DNA from 2 places in the Gordonia ajococcus genome. Region 1 is predicted to be linked to the other one. Evidence: predicted binding sites of a transcription regulator. Region 1 holds the regulator's gene; the other holds the start of a gene.

Region 1 (8,379 bases):
AGGACTTGCCGTCGCGGTCCCAGATGCGGGTTCCCTCACCCTTGGTCACGACGAACGGGCCACTCGCGGTCACCGCACCCATGTCGGCGAAACCGTGCCACAGAGCGCCAGGAGTATCGGACAGTGCCCTCGAAGAATCAGCCATGGCCCCCATGATGCCGGGCGAGGTGAACACCCCCGGCAGCGACCCATATCCTGGAGACATCATGTCGGTCGAGTCCCCAGATCCAGCCCCGCGAGATCCTCAGCCCGGCATCTCCCGATCCCAGCTGTTGCGCTCGCTCGACGAGGTGGGGATCCTCGACGCTCACCGACTCCGCCGCCGGGTCGACAAGCTGGGCCGCACCCCCGACCCACGCAAGTGGGAGCAGCTCGTCGCCGACGTGGCCAAGGCACGCAACCGCCTCGAACGGCGCCGGGCAGGCGTGCCGGTGCTGCGCTTCCCGGACGAACTCCCCGTGTCGGCAGCTCGTGAGGAGATCGCCGACGCCATCCGGGACCATCAGGTCGTGGTGGTGGCCGGCGAGACCGGCTCGGGTAAGACAACACAGCTACCGAAGATCTGCCTCGAACTCGGGCGCGGCATCCGCGGCACGATCGGGCACACCCAGCCGCGTCGTATCGCGGCGAGCTCGGTGGCCAAACGCATCGCCGACGAGACCGACACCGAACTCGGTGACGCGGTCGGCTACTCGGTCCGGTTCACCGACCGTTCGGGGGCCGACACCCTGATCCGCGTGATGACCGACGGCATCCTGCTCCGCGAGATCGCCACCGATCCGATGCTGCGGCGCTACGACACGCTGATCATCGACGAAGCCCACGAGCGCAGCCTCAACATCGACTTCATCCTCGGCTATCTGCGCCGGCTGCTGCCGCAACGACCGGACCTGAAGGTGATCATCACCTCGGCCACCATCGAACCCGCCCGTTTCGCACGGCATTTCAGCACACCCGACGCCTCGGTGCCGGTCATCGAGGTGTCCGGTCGCACCTACCCCGTCGAGATCCGTTACCGGCCCCTGAGCCTCCAGGAACGCCCGGACAGCGGCGACGACACCGGGGGCGGCGAGCACGCCGACCTCGACCAGATCCAGGGCATCGACGCCGCGATCGACGAGTTGTGGGCCGGCGGCCGGGGCGACATCCTGGTGTTCCTACCCACCGAGCGCGACATCCGCGAGACCGCGGATGCGTTGCGGCGCCGCACCGGAACCGGCCGCGATGGCGGTGCGGAGATCGTCCCGCTGTTCGCACGTCTGTCGATCGCCGACCAACAGAAGGTCTTCGCTCCGTCGAACGGTCGACGGATCGTCCTGGCCACCAATGTCGCCGAGACATCGGTCACGGTGCCCGGCATCCGCTACGTCATCGACACCGGCACCGCTCGCATCAGCCGGTACTCGACCCGCACCAAGGTGAATCGTCTTCCCATCGAACCGGTCTCGCAGGCCAGCGCCCGCCAGCGCGCCGGCCGATGCGGTCGCGTCGCGCCGGGTGTCTGTATCCGGCTCTACAGCGAGAACGACTTCGACTCGCGGCCGGCGTTCACCGACCCGGAGATCCTGCGCACCAACCTGGCCGCGGTCATCCTGCAGATGACCTCGCTCAAACTCGGTGAGATCGCGGATTTCCCGTTCGTCCAGCCGCCCGACGAGCGCGCGATCCGCGACGGTATGGGCGTGCTGACCGAACTCGGCGCGATCACCGTGAGCCGCGAAGGCGGCCCGCCGCGCCTCACCCCCGTCGGCCGTTCGATGTCGCGGATACCGGTCGACCCGCGGATCGCCCGCATGCTGATCGCGGGTCGCGAACTCGGCTGCCTCGACCACCTGCTGGTCATCGCGTCCGCGATGTCGCTGCCCGATCCGCGCGAACGGCCGGCCGAACATCGCGAGGCGGCCGACGCCTCCCATCGTCGATTCGTCGTGCCGCAGTCGGACTTCCTGTCCTACGTCGAACTGTGGCGATACCTGGACGAACAGCGCAAGGAGTTGTCCGGCAGCAGGTTCCGGCGGATGTGCGAGCGGGAGTTCCTGCACTTCCTGCGCATCCGGGAGTGGCGGGACCTGCACCGTCAGCTCACCGAGATCGTCAAGGATCTCGACTGGCCCGTGCGTCCGGCCGGCGAGGAGTTGCCGCAGGTCGACGCCGATGCCGTCCACCGCGCGATCCTGTCGGGTCTGCTCAGCAACATCGCGGTCCGCAACACCGAGGGTCGTGAATTCACCGGGGCGCGGAACACGACGCTCATGATCTTCCCGGCGTCGCCGCTGGCCAAGAAACCGCCGGCGTTCATCATGGCCGCGGAGGTCCTGGAGACCTCCCGGCTGTTCGCGCACACGGTCGCCGGGATCGATCCGTTGTGGGCGGAGAAACTGGCCGGGGATCTGGTCAAACGCACGCACAGCGAGCCGCACTGGTCGTCGAAACGTGGCGCCGCGATGGCGTACGAGCGGGTCACCCTCTACGGCGTCACCCTCGTCGCCCGTCGCCGCGTCGACTACGGTCCCATCGACCCGGTCGTCTCGCGCGAGCTGTTCATCCGCCATGCCCTCGTCGAGGGAGACTGGCGTACCCAGCACCCGTTCTTCGAACGCAACCGCGCCCTCCTCGAGGCCGCCGCCGACGTCGAGAACCGTAGGCGCGAACGCGGACTCGTGATCACCGAGGATCAGCTCTTCGAGTTCTACGACAACCGGGTCGGCGCCGAGGTCACCTCCGCACGTCACTTCGACACGTGGTGGAAGAAGGCACGGCGCAGCGATCCTGCCCTTCTGGACCTCAAGCCCGAGGATGTCACGGCAACCGCCGAGGCCGCACCGACCGACTATCCGGGTGCGTGGCAGCAGGGCGACACCCGACTCGAGCTCCGCTACCGGTTCGAACCCGGCGCACCCGATGACGGTGTCACCGTGATCATCCCGCGCGCACTGCTGCCCCACGTCCGGTCGGCGGGCTTCGACTGGTCCGTGCCCGGGATGCGGTCGGAACTGGCCACCGCACTGGTGAAATCGCTGCCCAAGAGGTTGCGCAAGTCGATGTCCCCCGCCCAGCGGTTCGCCGACCTGGCGCTGGCCCGTCTCACGCCTCGCAGCGAACCGCTCGCGGTCGGGCTCGCCCGCGAACTCACCACGATCACCCAGATGACGGTCACCGCCGCCGATTTCGACCTCGACCGGATTCCCCTCCATCTGCGGATGCATTTCGCGGTCGCCGACGACGACGGACGGATCACCGCGCGTGCCGACTCGATCGACGAGCTTCAGCGTGCGACGACGCCCGCGGCGTCGAAGACGGTGAAACGCACGCTGTATCGCAGCTGGACCGACGACGGCATCGGCACTCTCGCCGCGCAGCGGACCGTCGACATCGCCGGTCAGCGCCTCACCAGGTACCCGACCGTCGACGCGATCACCGACGACGCCGGACGTACACGCGGGGTGGTCGTGATCGACGCGGTGTCGGAGCAGGCCCGAGATCGCCTGGCGGAGAGGGGGATCGTCGCGCTCCTCGACCTGGCGATCCCGCCACTGCACCGGCGCGTGGCGAGTTCGCTCGGCGCCGCCGGCCGGCTGGCGTTGAGCCAGAGTCCCTATGCGGATCTCGATACATTGCTGGCCGACTGCACACGCCGGGCGATCCGCGACGTCGTCGCCGGCCTTCACGCCGGGACCGCGTCCGCCGTGCGTTCACCCGAGGCGTTTCGCACCCTGACGGAGAAGATCCGTCCACGGATCACCGAGTCGGCTCCGGAGTATTTCTCTCTCGCGGTGGAGTCGCTCGGCTCGGTGGCGCCGGTACGCGCCGCGATCGACCGTCATGCGGGTTCGCTCGCCGCCGACGACGTCGCCGAACAACTCGACAACCTCGTCTTCGACGGATTCGTGGCCGCCACTCCGCGACATCATCTGGAGAACGTGCCGCGCTACCTCGCGGCCGCCGAGGCACGGTTGACGGCACTCCCGGCTTCCGCCGCGCGAGATCAGGCCGGAGTCGCCGTGATCGACCGCGTGACCGAACGGTGGGCGCAGCGGCTGGCCCAGGTACCCGAACACCGGAAAGCGCACGTCAACGACGAGGCGCAGTGGCTCGTCGAGGAGCTGCGGGTCGGATTGTTCGCCGAACGGCTGGGCACCGCGTTCCCGGTGTCGGAGAAGCGGGTCCTACGAACTCTTGACCGACTCGGCTGAAGCGGCCCGGAGGTCGTCGATCTCGCGCTGGAAGTCCTCGAGGGAGTCGAAGGACCGGTACACCGACGCGAAGCGCAGGTAGGCGACCTCGTCGAGGTCCCGCAGCGGCTTCAGGATCGCGAGTCCCACCTCATTGCTGGGGATCTCGGCCGAACCACTGGCGCGGACGGTGTCCTCGACCTGCTGGGCGAGCTGGGCGAGAGCGTCCTCGGCGACGTGGCGCCCCTGGCATGCGCGCCGGACACCTCGCATCACCTTCTCGCGACTGAACGGTTCGGTGACGCCGTTGCGTTTCACCACCGAGAGGACCGCACTCTCCACGGTCGAGAAGCGTCGCCCACACTCCACGCAGGAGCGGCGGCGCCGGATGGCCTGCCCCTCATCAGCGACACGCGAGTCGATGACCTTGGTGTCGTCGTTCTTGCAGAAGGGGCAGCGCATCGTATCCTCACGCAGGTCACGGGACGCTCTGATGCAGCCGCGCCGCATGCCGGGCCGGTGCTCGGCTGGTCCCTGTGGCATCGAGGATACCGCCCGGCCTCAGTGGTACCGGGGGGTGAGGAGCGGCTGGCCGACGCGCAGCCCGCTCGACGCGAGGTCATTCAGCTGGATGATCTCGTCGACGACGGCCTCACGCGGCATCTCGGGGGCGACCCGCGAGGCGATCGTGCTCAGCGAGTCACCCGACCGAACGTGCACGACCTCGGTGCCGACCGCGGCAGGCGTGACCGACGCGGCGTAGTTCTGGCCGACGACCGCGATGACCCACACGGCCAGGGCGAGCGCGACGCCGGCGAGGACAGCGGTCGCCGTGCGGCGACGCCGGCGGATGACGGCCGCGGGAGCCGCCTCGGCGGGACGCCACGCCGGGACCACCGGTCCACGACCGCGCATACCCACCGGCGACGCGCACTGGGTGGACGCGACGCGGCGGACCCGGACCGCCGATTCCGGCACCGGACGGTTGTCGACGGGCCGCCGGGCGTCTCCCCGACGTGTCGGGCGCGGACGCTCCAGGACGTCGCCGCGGACGGGACCGCCGTGCCGGGCGGGGTCGTGCCGGGCGGGGTCGAGGTGGACGGGGTCGATGAGAGTGGCGGTGCGCATGGTGCCCTCCGTGTATCCGGTCGAACGGTGTTCGTGAGTGGGACCGCGTCGTCCCGGTCGAACTGTTCGAATGTCGATCATCCGTTCGATGAACTGATGTTCGATTTGTAGCACGGCACTCCGACAATTGTCTCGCGACACGTCGAACAAATGTTTGATGCGGTCGGCGTTCTCGGCTAGGCTCGTCGAAAGACAAGCGATCTACCAGCACGTTCGGAATCGAGAGGAACCCGATCATGAGCGATGACGGCGGTAAGCGCACCGGAGCGCGGGGCGCCGACGAGCCCGTCACCCCGGCGGACATGGCGGCTGCCGAGGCGTCGCTGACGCCGCGGCAGCGCGGAGTTCTCGAGGTGATCCGCAAATCCGTGCGAGAACGCGGTTACCCGCCGAGCATCCGCGAGATCGGTGACGAGGTGGGTCTCACCTCGACCTCCTCGGTCGCCCATCAGCTGCGGACGCTCGAACGCAAGGGCCTTCTCAAACGTGATGCCAACCGTCCGCGGGCGGTGAACATCGCGCCGAGCGAACCCCCGACGCCGACCTCGCCGACCGGCGGAGCACTGCCCGAACCCACTTTCGTACCGGTGCTCGGCCGGATCGCCGCAGGCGGACCGATCCTCGCCGAGGAAGCCGTCGAGGACGTGTTCCCACTCCCCCGGGAGCTCGTCGGCGAGGGATCGCTGTTCCTGCTGAAGGTCGTCGGCGAGTCGATGATCGACGCCGCGATCTGCGACGGCGACTGGGTCGTCGTCCGCCAGCAGAACGTGGCCGACAACGGCGACATCGTGGCCGCGATGATCGACGGCGAGGCCACGGTCAAGACCTTCAAACGCCAGAAGGGTCATGTCTGGCTGATGCCGCACAACGAGTTGTTCGACCCGATCCCGGGCGACGAGGCCGTCATCCTCGGCAAGGTCGTCACCGTGATGAGGCGAGTCTGACCTCGTCACTGTCGAGTACCGCGGCGACCGCCGCGCGAGCTGCAGCCGGATCGGTGGCGGCCAGCGCGGCCGCCGCCGCGTTTTCGCAGGTTGCCAGGGTGACCGCGCCGAGCCGGGCGCCGACCGCGGGCGCCGCGACGGGAGCGCTCGACAACGAGGTCACCCCGAGTCCGACCAGCACGCAGGCGAGATGCGGATCGGCCGCGGCCTCTCCGCAGACGCCCACCGGTTTGCCCTGATCACGTCCGGCCCGGGCGACCGTTGCGACGAGATGCAGCACGGCCGGCTGCCACGGATCGGTCAGCGATGCGAGCTCGGCGGACATTCGGTCAGCGGCCATCGTGTACTGCGTGAGGTCATTGGTGCCGATCGAGACGAAGTCCACCTCGGCCAGGATCGCCGGGGCCAGGATCGCCGCGGCGGGAACCTCGATCATCACACCGGCGACGAGTCCACGCTCGCGCACCTGCGCGGCGAATGTCGCCGCCTCGGCGGGTGAGGCGATCATCGGGGCCATGACCCACGGCTGCGCGTCGGCCTCCAGCGCCGCCCGGGCGATCGCGTCGAGCTGGCGCGCGCGGATCTCGGGGTGCGCCAAGGCGATTCGATCGCCGCGCACACCGAGTGCCGGGTTGGCCTCGTCGGGATGGGTCACGAAGCGCAGCGGCTTGTCCGAGCCGGCGTCGAGGGTGCGGATGACCACCTTGCGGCCGTCGAAAGCGTCCAGCACCTCGCGATAGATGCCCGCCTGCTCGTCGACCGAAGGCTCCTCGGCGCGCTCGAGGAAGGCCAATTCGGTACGGAACAGTCCGACACCCTCCACCGGGTGATCGGTTGCTGCGCGGGCCGACGACCCGTCGGCGACGTTGGCCAGGATCGCCACCTCCACCCCGTCGCCGGTGCGACCCGGACCCGACCATCCGGCGACGCGAGCGGCGTGACGCCGATACTCCTCGACTCGGGCTCGCGCGGCGGTGTCATCGGGGTCGACGGCGATCTCACCCGTGGTGCCGTCGACGAGGATCGCCGTACCCGCATCGATCCCGACGAGTCCGGACACCGCGACGACGCACGGGATGCCGAGCTGACGGGCGATGATCGCGGTGTGGCTGGTGGGCCCACCCAGTCGCGTCACGAGGGCAATCGTGGTGGTGGGGTCGAGGCCGGCCGTGTCGGCGGGTGCGAGGTCGTCGGCCAGCAGGATCGAGGGCACCTCCGGCGTGGACAACCCGGGTTCGGGCAGTCCCAGGAGCTCGGCGAGCACGCGGTCGCGGACGTCGTTGAGGTCCGTGACCCGCTCGGCCATCAGGCCGCCCAGCTTGGTGAACACCGCGGCGAACTGTTCGGTGGCGGCAACGGCGGCCGACGGTGCCGGCGTACCCCTGGCGATCAGGGCCGACGCCGCACCGATCCAGCCGCGGTCTTCCGCGAGTCCGGCGGTGGCGGCGAGTACTTCCGCGGCGACGCCGGTGTTCTGCGACGCGCGCTCACGGAGTCGCGCGGCGACGACGCCTGCCGCCGCAGTGAATCGTGCGACCTCCTCCGGGCGCTGGTCCTCGGAGATCTCGACACCGGCGCCGAGCGCCTCCGCACTGTGGTCGGGACGGCGTCCCGGCCACAGTGCGGGTCCATGAGCCACACCACCGACGACCGGCGTCCCCGTCAGAATCTGCGTCATGTGACCACGGTTACAAATTTGGCTTGACTTGTCAACATAAAAAGGCGTAAACACAGTTACTACAACATTCAAAGCCACATATTCCCACATTTCGCGGTGGCCGAGTGAGCAGGAACGATCAGAACGGAGCCGGTGTGTACGCCGAGGAGAGACAGCAGGCCATCGCCGAGGAGGTTCGCGTCGCAGGGCGCGCCTCGGTCGCCGAGCTCGCCGCGAAGTTCGACGTGACCAGCGAGACGGTTCGGCGCGACCTGGCCGTTCTCGAACGCGGCGGGCACCTGCAGCGCGTCCACGGCGGTGCCGTCCGCCCCGAGGTGATGCGGGTGATCGGTGAACTCGGCATCGCCGAACGGGAGACCGAACAGATCGAGGAGAAGGCCGCCATCGGCCGCGCCGCCCTCCGTTTCCTGCCGCCCGACGGCGGATCGGTGCTCTTCGACGCCGGCACCACCACGTT
Region 2 (8,379 bases), 150 kb from region 1:
GCGACGACAAGCCGGACGGCGACACGTCGGACGGGGACACGTCGGACGGGGACAAACCGGGCGATCAGGAACGTCGTGACTGAGACCACTCGCGAGGACGGTCGTCGTGCCGCGCTACTCGCCGCTCTCGACACCGACATCCCCGAACACCTTCTGACACTGGCGCTCACGCACCGCTCCTACGCCTACGAGCACGGCGGGCTGCCGACCAACGAGCGCCTCGAGTTCCTCGGGGACTCCGTTCTCGGTGTGGTGATCACCGAACGCCTGTACCTCCGATTCCCGGACCGCCCGGAGGGTGAGCTCGCCAAGATCCGTGCCAGCGTGGTGAACATGCACGCGCTCGCCGACGTGGCGCGGGGGCTCGGCGACGAGGGCGGCCTGGGCAAGTACCTGTATCTCGGCCGCGGCGAGGAGATGACCGGCGGCCGCGACAAGGACTCGATCCTCGCGGACGGCCTCGAATCGCTGTTCGGCGCAGTGTTTCTCAGTCACGGGCTGGAGACCTCGCAGCGGATCATCCTGCGGCTCTTCGACGAACGCATCGAGAAGGCCGGGCAACTCGGCGCGGGGCTGGACTGGAAGACCTCGCTGCAGGAGCTGAGCTCGGAACGCGGTTACGGCCCGCCGCAGTACCAGATCTCGTCCACCGGACCGGACCACAACAAGGAGTTCACCGCGATCGCGATGGTCGCGGGGGAGAACCTGGGCGAGGGCGTCGGACGCACCAAGAAAGAGGCCGAGCAGCAGGCGGCGGCCCTCGCGTGGACGGCACTCACCGAACGCGCTGCCGCGTCCGACACCGCTGCGTCCTGAGATTCGGCGTACATGCCTGAACTACCCGAGGTCGAGACCGTGCGAATGGGTCTCGAGAAGCACCTGACCGGGCGGACGGTGACGTCGGTCGAGGTACTGCACCCGCGTGCCGCCCGTCGTCATGTCGGCGGTGAACCCGATCTGATCGGACGTCTGGCCGGCAAACACGTCACCGGGGTGCGGCGCCGCGGCAAGTACATGTGGATCGACCTCGCCGACGACGCCGATCGTGTCGCCCTGGTCGTACACCTAGGCATGAGCGGACAGATGCTCATCGCCCGCAATGGGGCACCCGACCACACCCACCTCCGCATCCGCGCCACCCTCGACGACGACAACGAACTGCGCTTCGTCGACCAGCGCACGTTCGGCGGATGGCATCTCGACGATTATGTGGACGACATCCCGGTGTCGGTCGCGCACATCGCGCCCGATCCGTTCGATCCCGCCTTCGACGCGGCAGCAGTGGTGACCCGGATGCGGGCCAAGCACTCCGAGATCAAGCGCGTCCTGCTCGATCAGACCGTCATCTCCGGGGTCGGCAACATCTACGCCGACGAGGCGCTGTGGCGTGCGCGACTGCACGGCGCACGTATCGCGGAGACGATCTCGCGCAAGAAGCTCCTCGAACTGATCGATGCGGCGACCGCGGTGATGACCGAGGCGGTAGAGGTCGGGGGTACGTCCTTCGACGCGCTGTACGTCAACGTCAACGGCCAGTCGGGCTACTTCGAACGCTCGCTCAACGCCTACGGACGCGAGGGGCTGCCGTGCCGCCGGTGCGGGACGCTGATGCGCCGGGAATCGTTCATGAACCGCAGCTCTTACTTCTGCCCGAAGTGCCAGACCGTGCCTCGGCGCCGTGCACGTTGAGTCACTGACACTTCCTGCGCAGCTCTGACGCGTCCGGTGAAACGTGATGAGCGTTCCGCGGAACGCGCGACGCGACGTGACCAGCTGTTTTGTCGGTGGGCGCCGCTAAGTTGTTCGCATATCCGTTCGAACAGCTGGGGGGCTTGGGGTGTCTGTTTCGGTATTGCACGGTGAGAATGTGTCGTCGATGTTCGATGGCGCGGATCCGGCGTCTCTGTCCGATGAGGCGTTGGAAAGCAGAGTGCTGGGTTATGCCGCGCAGATCACCGCGCTCACGGCCGAGTTCTTGTCTCTGGTTGCGGAGTTGGATGAGCGGCAGTCGTGGAGGGGGCCGGGTATTCATTCGCTCGCACACTGGTTGTCGTGGAAGGCGGGTGTCTCTCAACGCACAGCGCAGGAGCAGGTCCGGGTGGCGAAGGCTCTGACGGAGTTACCGCTGATTCGGCAGGCGTTCGGTGCGGGGCGGTTGTCGTATTCGAAGGTGCGGGCGCTGACGCGGGTGGCGACCCCGTTGCGTGAGAAGGAGCTGGTGAACCTGGCGTCGTCGTGCACGGCGTCGCAGCTGGAGCGGGCGGTACGTGCGATGGGACAGATCGATCGGGATCGTGGCATCGAGCCGGAGAATCGCACCCCGGCGGAGTCGACGGGCCGGTGCAAGTGGAATGCGGATGGCTCCTTGTCTGTGTCGCTGAGGTTGTCTCCGCTTGATGGTGCCCGGTTCCTGGCCGGTGTGGTCCGTGCCGAGTACGAGCGCACCCGGACCTTCGACGATGCGGATCTGCCCGCGGTGTCGAGCGTTCCGCGGAACGCTGCGGGTGAGTTGGAAACCGTGGATGGTGAACGGGACTCCGAGGTCAGGCCGGCGAATCGCCGGGACCTGTGGCGGAATGTGCCGTCGAATCTGGCGCCGGCGGTGGTGGCGATGGCCGACATGGTGCACGACGGGATCGCGATGCCTGATCTCGCGCCGGGAGCCGAGATCCTGATCCATACCGACGAGGGTGGAGAACAGGCCCACCTCGATGACGGGCCGGCGCTGTCGGAGGCCGAACTGGAGGAGGCGCACTGTGGTGCTGCGGTTCGGAAGGTGTTGTCCAGCAGGGTGTCCGGAGCTCCAGGGAAGTTGGCGTTGCTGGGGCTGGGGCGTAAGTCGCGAACGCCGAACAGGGCACTGGTCAGGGCGTTGTTCGTGAGGGACCGGTGCTGTCAGATGCCCGGCTGTGAACGCACACGGCATCTGCACGCCCATCATGTGGTGTTCTGGTCAGCCGGTGGGGAGACCGGGTTGGACAACCTGATTCTGTTGTGTGGAAGCTGTCACCGTGCGCTGCATCGGGGTGAGTTCAGCATCACCGCTCATGGGTCGCAACGTTTTTCGTTCCACGGGCCGGGTGGTTCGGTGATCGACGTGAGCCCCGCGACACGCGCGCCGGGGCAGTGGTCGCCGGACGAGCGGGTGGCGGCGGATGCGACGGTGCCTGTGGGTGGCGGCAAGCTCGACCTCGGGTATGCGACCGAGGTGATCTACGCGGTGTGGGAATGGAAAGAACGCAACGCGAGCCGAGAGGCGGCAGCTGCCTGACGACGTCGGGCGCGACTGGTTGGGGAATCTTTACTGATCCCCGGCTCTTACTATGGTCTGCGGTGCCAGCGCCGCCCCGCCGCCTGAGAGGACTCATCCCAGCATGACGATCGAACAGAACACCGCCGCCCCGGCCCAGGCTGCGGAGCCCGCGCGCACCGACCTCTGGGTCGAGCGCACCGGGACCCGCCGGTACACCGGGCGCAGCTCGCGCGGTGCCGAGGTGCTGATCGGCTCGCAGGACGTCGACGGCGTCTTCACGCCGGGCGAATTGCTCAAGATCGCCCTCGCGGCCTGCACCGGCCTGTCCTCGGACCGGCCGCTGTCGCGCCGCCTCGGCGACGACTACGACGCCACCATCCGGGTCAGCGGCGACGCCGACCGCGAGAACGAGGTGTACCCGCGGATCGAGGAGATCCTCGAGGTCGACCTCTCCGAACTCGACCCCGATGCCGCACAGCGGCTGCTCGTCGTCGTCGAGCGCGCCATCGACGCGGTGTGCACGGTCGGCCGCACCATCAAGGCCGGCGCCGAGGTCGACCTGAAGATCGTGACGGACTGAGTCATGAGTGCCGACCCCGTCCGGTTATCCGCGTTCGTCCACGGACACGTCCAGGGCGTGGGGTTCCGGTGGTGGACGCGGTCACGGGCGCTGGAGCTCGGTCTGGTCGGTTACGCGTCCAATCAGCCCGACGGACGCGTGCACGTCGTGGCCGAGGGGTCCCGCGACAAAGTCCTGGAGCTGCTCGACGCGCTCCGGTCGGGAGAGACCCCGGGGCGGGTCGATCTCGTCGTCGACAGCCTCGACCCCGCGCGCGGAGACCTGACCGGCTTCCTCGAACGGTGAGCGTTGCCCGAAACCCATCGCGATGGTGAGTACTCTGTACCGTCGTGCACCTCAAAAGCCTGACCCTGAAGGGCTTCAAGTCGTTCGCCTCGGCGACGACCCTGCGCTTCGAGCCGGGTATCACGTGCGTCGTCGGCCCCAACGGCTCCGGTAAGTCCAATGTCGTCGACGCCCTGACCTGGGTCATGGGCGAGCAGGGCGCCAAGGCGCTGCGCGGCGGCAAGATGCAGGACGTGATCTTCGCCGGCACCTCCGGACGTCCGCCGCTGGGACGTGCGGAGGTGACCCTCACCATCGACAACGCCGACGGCGCGCTCCCGATCGAGTACTCCGAGGTCTCGATCACCCGCCGCATGTTCCGCGACGGCGCGGGCGAATACGAGATCAACGGCAGTACCTGTCGCCTCATGGACGTTCAGGAGCTGCTCTCCGATTCCGGTATCGGCCGCGAGATGCACGTCATCGTCGGTCAGGGTCGTCTGTCGGCGATCCTCGAGTCGCGTCCCGAGGACCGTCGCGCGTTCATCGAGGAGGCGGCCGGCGTCCTCAAACACCGCAAGCGCAAGGAAAAGGCGGTCCGCAAGCTCGACGCGATGCAGGCCAACCTGGCGCGCCTGACCGACCTCACGGCCGAACTGCGACGCCAGCTCAAGCCGCTCGGCCGGCAGGCGGAGGTCGCCCGCCGCGCGCAGACCGTCCAGGCCGACCTCCGCGACGCCCGACTGCGCCTCGCCGCCGACGACCTGGTCATCCGGCGCGCCGAGATGGCCGAACACGCCGCCGTCGAGGACGAGGTGCGGCGCCGCCAGGACGAGGTGGCCGCGGAACTCGATCGCGCCAATGCCGAGGTGACCGAACACGAGCAGCATCTCGCCGAGGTCACCCCGGCGGCCGCGGCGGCCAGCCGCGCCTGGTTCCGGTTGTCGGCCCTGGCCGAGCGCGTCGACGCGACCCGGCGGGTCGCCGCCGAGCGCAGCCGCTATCTGAGCGAAGCCGCCACCGAGGCGACCGGACCCGACCCGGAGGAACTCGAGGAGCAGGCCCTGGAGGCCGCCGAACTCGAGGCCGAACTGACCGAGGGCGTCGAGATCGCCGCCGAACAACTCGAGACGGCCCGCGAGGTGCTCCGCGAGCGCGAGTCGATCGCCGAGGCCGCGGAGGCCGCCCATCTCGCCGCCGTCCAGGCGATCGCCGACCGTCGGGAAGGACTGGCCCGTCTCGAGGGACAGGTCGACAACCTGCGAACGCGTTCCGAGGGGGTCGACGCCGAGGCCGACCGTCTGACGGCCGCCATCGCCCACGCCACCGAACGTGCCGAAAGCGCTGCCATGCAACAGGATTCGGCAGCGGGGGAGCTTGCACAGCTGGAGGCGTCCGAGCAGGCCCTCGACGAGCACCACGAGCGGTGCGTCACCGCGCTGAACCTGTCCAACGAACGTGTCGCGACCCTGCAGGCGCAGCACCGCGAGGCCGAACAGTCCATCGCCTCACTGTCGGCGCGGGTCGAGGCCCTCGCCATGGGCCTGGAACGCAACGACGGCGGCGCCTGGCTGCTCGACAACGCGCCCGACGGCCTGCTCGGACCGATGTCGGAGCTGGTCACCGTCGAACCCGGCTTCGAGACCGCGATCGCCGGTGCGCTCGGCCCGGCGGTCGACGGCATCGTGACGGTCGACGGCATGGCGGCCATCCGCGCGCTCGAGGCCCTCAAGTCCGGCGACGGGGGACGGGCCGCCCTGATCTGCGGCGGCCTCACCGACTCCGTACCGCAACGAGACGCTGCCTTGCCCGAAGGCGCTCGCTGGGCATCCTCCGCGGTGACCTGTGGTCCGGAGATCCGCACCGCGATCGACACCGTCCTCGCCGACACCGTCATCGTCGACGACCCCGCCCGGGGCCTGGAACTGGCCCGCAGCCTCGGCGTGCGCGTGGTGACCCACGCCGGTGACCGCATCGGTCCCGCCTCGATCGAGGGTGGATCGTCGCGGCGTCCGTCGACGCTCGAGGTGCAGTCCGCCATCGACGCCGCGACCGAGGACCTGGCCGCGACCCGACGGCGCGTCGAAGAGCTGGAGGCCGCACTCGACGGGGCACTCACCGAACAGCGGGAACGTCGGGAAGCGGCCGAGGAGGCACTCGCCGCGCTCCACGAATCGGATTCCAGTGTCGGCGCCGCGTATGAGCAGATGGCCCGACTGGGCCACGAGATCCGCACCGCCCGGGCGGAGGCCGATCGCTTCACCCGTCAGCGCAACCTGCTGGAGAAAGGTCGCGCCGAGACCCTGGAGTCCCTCCGCGAACTGGAGGAACGGCTGCGGCTGGCCCGCGACGAGTCGGACTCGGGTCCGGAGATGGCCGCCGACGACTCCGAGCGGTCGACCGCCGCGGCGGCCGTCGGGATCGCCCGCGGTACCGAGATGGAGGCGCGTCTGGCACTGCGCACCGCCGAGGAACGCCTCTCGTCGGTGCGTGGCAAGGCCGATTCGCTGCGTCGCGCCGCCCAGCGTGAGCGGGAGGCCCGCGAGCGGGCACGTCGTCAGGACGAGATCCGGCGACAGGCCGCGGGGGTGGCGGTGGCCGTCGAGCGGGCCGGCGCCCAGGTCGCCGAGCGTCTCGCGGCGGCGGTCGCGTCGGCGCAGGCGGGCCGCGACGAGCTCGAGGAGCTCCGGGTCGCGCGCTCGGCGACCCTCGACGAGCTGCGCCTGAAGTCCGGGGAGCTGACCACCACGCTGAACTCGTTGCGCGACACCGTGCATCGTGACGAGGTGGCCCGTGCCCAGGTGGCGCTGAGGATCGAGCAGCTCGAGGAGCAGATTCTCGAGACGTTCGCGATGTCGCCAGACGACCTGATCGCCGAATACGGTCCGGACGTCCCGATGCCGCCCTCGGCCCTGGAGATGCAGGAGTACGAGGAGGCCAAGGGCCGGGGCGAACAGGTGGTGGCCCCGGCACCCATGCCGTACGACCGCGCCACCCAGGAAGCCCGGGCGAAGAAGGCGCAGAAAGACCTCAACACGCTCGGCAAGGTCAACCCGCTCGCACTCGAGGAGTTCGCGGCGCTGGAGGAGCGCTACAACTTCCTGTCCTCACAACTCGAGGACGTCAAGGCCGCACGCAAGGACCTGCTCGACGTCGTCGAGGACGTGGACGCCCGCATCCTGCAGGTGTTCACCGAGGCCTACGCCGACGTCGAGCGCGAGTTCGGCCAGGTCTTCCAGACGCTGTTCCCCGGCGGTGAGGGTCGACTCGTGCTGACCGAACCCAACGACATGCTGACCACCGGCATCGAGGTGGAGGCCCGGCCGCCGGGTAAGAAGGTGAAGAGGCTGTCGCTGCTGTCGGGCGGGGAGAAGTCCCTGACCGCGGTCGCGATGCTGGTCGCGATCTTCCGCGCCCGCCCGTCGCCGTTCTACGTCATGGACGAGGTCGAGGCGGCGCTCGACGACACCAACCTGCGCCGTCTCATCAAGCTGTTCGAGCAGTTGCGGGAGAAGTCGCAGCTCATCGTCATCACCCATCAGAAGCCCACGATGGAGATCGCCGACGCCCTCTACGGCGTCAGCATGCGCGGGGACGGCATCACGACCGTCATCTCGCAGCGCATGCGCGGCGTGAACATGCCCGTGGCTCAACAGGAGGACACCAGCCAGTGAACACCGGAATCATCATCGGGATCGTCGTCGCGGTGCTCGTCATCGCCGCGCTGATCGCGCTCGGACTGGTGCTGGCGCGTCGTCGTCGCATCTCGCTGTCCGATACGACGACGCAGCCGGAGATCGTCGACGGCAGCAAGCCCCAGGTCGACCGTTCCGGGGGCTATCAGGCGGGGTCGGGCTTCAGTTTCAGCCGAGGTGACACGGCCCTGGCCGAACCGCCGGAGCGCAAGCCGGCACCGGAGCGCAAGCCGGAGCCGCCGGTCCGGCCGGAACCGCCGGTCCAGCCGGTCGAGGAGCGCACCGAGGTCGACGGTCAGCCCACGGTCGGCGACGACGCCGCGGTGCCGCGCGACTCCCACCGCCGCGGGATCACCGAGGTGTCCCTGCCCGACGTCATCGAGCCGGTAGAAGCCGAACCCGAGACAGCCGAACCCGAGACAGCCGAACCCGAGACAGCAGAGCCCGAGACAGCAGAGCCCGAGACAGCAGAGCCCGAGGCAACCGCACCCGAGGCAGCGGCGCCGGAGACCGCAGCACCCGAGGTCGCCGAGCCGGACGTCATCGCGCCCGAGGTGACCGCGCCCGAGGTGGCTGCGCCCGAGGTG

What was found. The regulator LexA, encoded in region 1, represses DNA repair genes until DNA is damaged. The targets are predictions, from matches to a motif close to CGAACANNTGTTCG.
Region 2: a site for LexA is predicted at 1,805-1,818, ahead of GAA2_RS14250 (HNH endonuclease signature motif containing protein). Genes of this name have one in related genera too.

The regions. Positions count from the first base shown of each region.
Region 1 covers NZ_CP052884.1:2,990,374-2,998,752, forward strand. Annotated here, with positions in the region: gene GAA2_RS13490 (aspartate aminotransferase family protein) at 1-145, opposite strand, end outside; gene hrpA (ATP-dependent RNA helicase HrpA) at 207-4,193, shown strand; gene nrdR (transcriptional regulator NrdR) at 4,167-4,634, opposite strand; gene GAA2_RS13505 (LysM peptidoglycan-binding domain-containing protein) at 4,734-5,300, opposite strand; gene lexA (transcriptional repressor LexA) at 5,537-6,244, shown strand; gene GAA2_RS13515 (phosphoenolpyruvate--protein phosphotransferase) at 6,222-7,922, opposite strand; gene GAA2_RS13520 (DeoR/GlpR family DNA-binding transcription regulator) at 8,057-8,379, shown strand, end outside.
Region 2 covers NZ_CP052884.1:3,143,313-3,151,691, reverse strand. Annotated here, with positions in the region: gene GAA2_RS14265 (YceD family protein) at 1-83, shown strand, start outside; gene rnc (ribonuclease III) at 76-816, shown strand; gene mutM (bifunctional DNA-formamidopyrimidine glycosylase/DNA-(apurinic or apyrimidinic site) lyase) at 829-1,689, shown strand; gene GAA2_RS14250 (HNH endonuclease signature motif containing protein) at 1,877-3,271, shown strand; gene GAA2_RS14245 (OsmC family protein) at 3,375-3,833, shown strand; gene GAA2_RS14240 (acylphosphatase) at 3,837-4,118, shown strand; gene smc (chromosome segregation protein SMC) at 4,163-7,771, shown strand; gene ftsY (signal recognition particle-docking protein FtsY) at 7,768-8,379, shown strand, end outside.